2 regions of the Cytobacillus sp. FSL K6-0265 genome follow, and region 1 is predicted to be linked to the other one. Evidence: a T-box and tRNA genes for the amino acid it is inferred to sense, from the RefSeq annotation. Region 1 holds a T-box; the other holds one or more tRNA genes.
The links. A T-box is a leader RNA that pairs with one kind of tRNA and senses whether it is charged. The one in region 1 lies ahead of leuS (leucine--tRNA ligase), so its partner is inferred to be a tRNA-Leu.
Positions count from the first base shown of each region.

Region 2: it encodes a tRNA-Leu, which carries the amino acid that the T-box ahead of leuS (leucine--tRNA ligase) is inferred to sense. The anticodon was not compared.

Region 1 covers NZ_JBBOPE010000001.1:3,438,713-3,441,166, forward strand. The annotation lists gene leuS (leucine--tRNA ligase) at 1-1,270, opposite strand, end outside; T-box leader at 1,329-1,559, opposite strand; gene MHH73_RS17280 (hypothetical protein) at 1,745-2,098, shown strand; gene MHH73_RS17285 (MDR family MFS transporter) at 2,147-2,454, opposite strand, start outside.
Region 2 covers NZ_JBBOPE010000001.1:95,605-98,058, reverse strand. The annotation lists rRNA gene MHH73_RS00515 (16S ribosomal RNA) at 1-764, opposite strand, end outside; tRNA gene MHH73_RS00510 (tRNA-Ala) at 949-1,024, opposite strand; tRNA gene MHH73_RS00505 (tRNA-Pro) at 1,041-1,117, opposite strand; tRNA gene MHH73_RS00500 (tRNA-Arg) at 1,122-1,198, opposite strand; tRNA gene MHH73_RS00495 (tRNA-Leu) at 1,208-1,296, opposite strand; tRNA gene MHH73_RS00490 (tRNA-Gly) at 1,303-1,377, opposite strand; tRNA gene MHH73_RS00485 (tRNA-Leu) at 1,395-1,479, opposite strand; tRNA gene MHH73_RS00480 (tRNA-Lys) at 1,489-1,564, opposite strand; tRNA gene MHH73_RS00475 (tRNA-Thr) at 1,572-1,647, opposite strand; tRNA gene MHH73_RS00470 (tRNA-Val) at 1,665-1,740, opposite strand; rRNA gene rrf (5S ribosomal RNA) at 1,750-1,866, opposite strand; rRNA gene MHH73_RS00460 (23S ribosomal RNA) at 2,098-2,454, opposite strand, start outside.

The DNA.
Region 1 (2,454 bases):
CCCAATATCTTTGACGACTAAATAACCAATCACGTAAGCGATATGTCACTTTTTTCGTCCCAATCTCTTTCTCTTCTAGCCAAGCGATCATTTTTGTAATCGCTTCTTCTTTACCTAAGCCATTTAAGAAATCAGAATTAATATGTTCGCCTTCACCAGCATAGGCTTCTTTAGATATATCTCCACCAGCTACGACTTCTTTAATAGGCAAGTTAAATTCTTTGGCGAAATCATAATCACGCTCGTCATGAGCTGGAACAGCCATAATCGCACCTGTACCATATGAAGCAAGCACATAATCAGCAATCCAGATCGGCATTTTTTCACCGTTAGCAGGGTTAATTGCATAAGCGCCTGTGAATACACCTGTTTTTTCTTTCGCTAAATCTGTTCTTTCTAAATCACTCTTTGTTTTAACTTTTTCAATATAAGCATTAACTGCATGACGTTGCTCTTCTGTTGTAATCACATCAACTAGTTTATGTTCTGGTGCAAGAACAGCATATGTGGCACCAAATAATGTATCTGGACGTGTCGTAAACACTTCAAACGTACCTTTGTCACCTTCGATATGGAAAGTCACTTCAGCACCTTCAGAACGGCCAATCCAGTTGCGCTGCATATCCTTCAAACTTTCTGGCCAATCAAGTAAATCAAGATCCTCTAGTAAACGGTCAGCATATGCAGTTATTTTTAGCATCCATTGGCGCATTGGTCTTCTTTCTACCGGATGATCACCACGTTCACTTTTCCCATCAATTACCTCTTCATTAGCAAGCACAGTTCCAAGTGCAGGACACCAGTTCACTGCTACTTCATCGATATAAGCAAGACCTTTTTCATAAAGCTTTAGGAAAATCCATTGTGTCCATTTATAATATTCCGGGTCTGTTGTATTAATTTCACGATCCCAGTCATAAGAAAATCCTAATGATTTAATTTGACGGCGGAATGTGTTAATGTTTTTCTCGGTAAATTCAGCTGGGTCATTCCCTGTATCAAGGGCATATTGTTCAGCAGGTAAACCAAATGCATCCCACCCCATTGGATGAAGGACATTATACCCTTGCATTCTTTTCATACGTGCAAGTATATCTGTTGCTGTATATCCTTCAGGGTGTCCCACGTGTAAACCTACACCAGACGGATAAGGGAACATATCTAACGCATAGAACTTTCTCTTCCCTTTTTCTTCACCTGTTTTAAATGTTTTTTGTTCTTCCCAGTAGTACTGCCACTTACCTTCAATTTGCTGATGATTAAAGCTCATCTTCTTTCCTCCTAAAAAATGCTACGTTTTTAAGTATAAAAAAACCCCTCATCCCTCAAAAAGGGACGAGAGGATTATGTATATCTCCCGCGGTACCACCCACATTAACAGTTTACAGTTAACTGTTCACTTCATTCATCCTTAACGCGGAGTACGGCAAGTATTACTGTTATTTTCACACTTGCTGCTCAGTAGGCGAGTTCATGAAAGGACCTGACTAGCTTACACCAACCGCTAGCTCTCTAATATCAGGCTTCCTAGCATTACTATTCCTCATCATTGCAGTTATAAAATATTCATATTGACATTGTAATCAATTTCAATGGTTGATGCAAGTAGGCTTTCACAAGTTACTATAGATAAGTATAAGCTATTCAAGAAAAGCGAAATCGTGACAATTTTTTTATCCATGTATTTCTCTTCCTTATTTTGCCCATAACTATAGTAAAAAATAAGGAAAGGTGATTTCATATTATGAAAGGTATCGCTTTTATTAATGAAAAGTGGATTATGAATGATTATAAAACTTTAGATGAAAGCCTTGAAGTTCAGAAGCAATCCATCCAGACGTTCATTGAAAATAACCAAATGAAAACCATTAAATTAAATCCTTATCAATTACATGATTACTACACCATTCCACATGCCTTATATTATGATTTAAAACAAACCAAACCGAAGTTAGATTGCCTGATACTCTATTCTGAAAAAGTCATTGAAAGTTTTATCGAGGCTTATCCCGCTCGTTGGTTGATCTTGAAAAGTTTCTTTCATAAAGTCATTTTTCTAGATGAAGTTCAATCACATCATTACCAAGATATTATCTGAATGGTTGAGTAAAGAGCCCCTAGAATTTTTATCTACGGGGCTCTCTTTTTATGAAGATATAGCTGGCATAACTTTTTTCTTTTTAAGCTTTTTATCATAAACAATGGTTGTATATACGGAGATGAGCAGTAATGCCATTAGAATACCGAAAAGCATCTTTACACCGTATACATCGACAAGTACGCCTCCAAGTAACGGCCCGATCATTCTGCCTCCTGTAGAGACACTATTAACAATCCCTTGATAGAATCCTTCTTTACCTTTTGGTGCTAAGTCATTTGCAATAGTAGGTACCGCAGGCCATACAAGCATTTCGCCAATGGTTAAAATAATCATTGCGGTGACAAAACCAGAAA
Region 2 (2,454 bases), 3.3 Mb from region 1:
TCAGCGTCAGTTACAGACCAGAAAGTCGCCTTCGCCACTGGTGTTCCTCCAAATCTCTACGCATTTCACCGCTACACTTGGAATTCCACTTTCCTCTTCTGCACTCAAGTTCCCCAGTTTCCAATGACCCTCCACGGTTGAGCCGTGGGCTTTCACATCAGACTTAAGGAACCGCCTGCGCGCGCTTTACGCCCAATAATTCCGGACAACGCTTGCCACCTACGTATTACCGCGGCTGCTGGCACGTAGTTAGCCGTGGCTTTCTGGTTAGGTACCGTCAAGGTACCGGCAGTTACTCCGATACTTGTTCTTCCCTAACAACAGAGTTTTACGATCCGAAAACCTTCATCACTCACGCGGCGTTGCTCCGTCAGACTTTCGTCCATTGCGGAAGATTCCCTACTGCTGCCTCCCGTAGGAGTCTGGGCCGTGTCTCAGTCCCAGTGTGGCCGATCACCCTCTCAGGTCGGCTACGCATCGTCGCCTTGGTGAGCCGTTACCTCACCAACTAGCTAATGCGCCGCGGGCCCATCTGTAAGTGATAGCAGAACCATCTTTCAATCTAATTATATGTATAAATAGATATTATCCGGTATTAGCCCCGGTTTCCCGGAGTTATCCCAGTCTTACAGGCAGGTTGCCCACGTGTTACTCACCCGTCCGCCGCTAATCATTGGGAGCAAGCTCCCTCTGATTCGCTCGACTTGCATGTATTAGGCACGCCGCCAGCGTTCGTCCTGAGCCAGGATCAAACTCTCCAATAAAGTGTTTGATTAGCTCGTTTGCACCTATGGTGCTTTGTTGCTGATAAATCAGCTTTTTTAGAATTACGCTTGACGTTTTATGTTCGTTCAGTTTTCAAAGAACAATCTCGTTCGCTTCAGAAGCGACTTTATAATCATACAACATCTTAAGTTGTTATGTCAATAACTTTTTTTAAAATGTTTTTGGTGGAGCCTAGCGGGATCGAACCGCTGACCTCCTGCGTGCAAAGCAGGCGCTCTCCCAGCTGAGCTAAGGCCCCAAAAAAGTAATAAAAATGGTCGGGAAGACAGGATTCGAACCTGCGACCCCTTGGTCCCAAACCAAGTGCTCTACCAAGCTGAGCTACTTCCCGTTTATGGCGCGCCCGAGAGGAGTCGAACCCCTAACCTTTTGATCCGTAGTCAAACGCTCTATCCAATTGAGCTACGGGCGCATCAATAAGTGGTGCCGAGGACCGGAATCGAACCGGTACGGTAGTCACCTACCGCAGGATTTTAAGTCCTGTGCGTCTGCCAGTTCCGCCACCCCGGCACTTATTGGAGCGGAAGACGGGATTCGAACCCGCGACCCTCACCTTGGCAAGGTGATGTTCTACCACTGAACTACTTCCGCAAATATTAAAATAAAAATGGTGCGGGTGAAGGGAGTCGAACCCCCACGCCTTGCGGCGCCAGATCCTAAGTCTGGTGCGTCTGCCAATTCCGCCACACCCGCATATATAAATGGTGAGCCATGAAGGACTCGAACCTTCGACCCTCTGATTAAAAGTCAGATGCTCTACCAACTGAGCTAATGGCTCGTACAAGTGGTGCCGGCCAGAGGACTTGAACCCCCAACCTACTGATTACAAGTCAGTTGCTCTACCAATTGAGCTAGGCCGGCAAATAAACACAAAAAAATGGTGGAGGATGACGGGATCGAACCGCCGACCCTCTGCTTGTAAGGCAGATGCTCTCCCAGCTGAGCTAATCCTCCAATATGTATGCCCGGCAACGTCCTACTCTCACAAGGGGACAGCCCCTAACTACCATCGGCGCTGAGAAGCTTAACTTCCGTGTTCGGTATGGGAACGGGTGTGACCTTCTCGCTATCGCCACCGGACTATGAAATTGTAAGGGAATCGTTCCCTCAAAACTAGGTAATGTTGAAGAAGATTGTTATTGAGTAATCGCCTATGCGTGCTGACGGTACTACTTACGTAGTGCTGTCTAGCTACGGCGCCTAGGTGCTCGAGGTCATAAGCCAAATTTGTCATGAGGTTAAAGAACAACCTCCTGTCAAATTCGTCTTATGCTTGTCGCACCTGGACAAGGCGCCTCCGCATTTCGTTTTTTGGTTAAGTCCTCGATCGATTAGTATTAGTCAGCTACATGTGTCGCCACACTTCCACCTCTAACCTATCAACCTGATCATCTTTCAGGGATCTTACTAGCTTGCGCTATGGGAAATCTCATCTCGAGGGGGGCTTCATGCTTAGATGCTTTCAGCACTTATCCCTTCCGCACATAGCTACCCAGCGATGCCTTTGGCAAGACAACTGGTACACCAGCGGTGCGTCCATCCCGGTCCTCTCGTACTAAGGACAGCTCCTCTCAAATTTCCTGCGCCCACGACGGATAGGGACCGAACTGTCTCACGACGTTCTGAACCCAGCTCGCGTACCGCTTTAATGGGCGAACAGCCCAACCC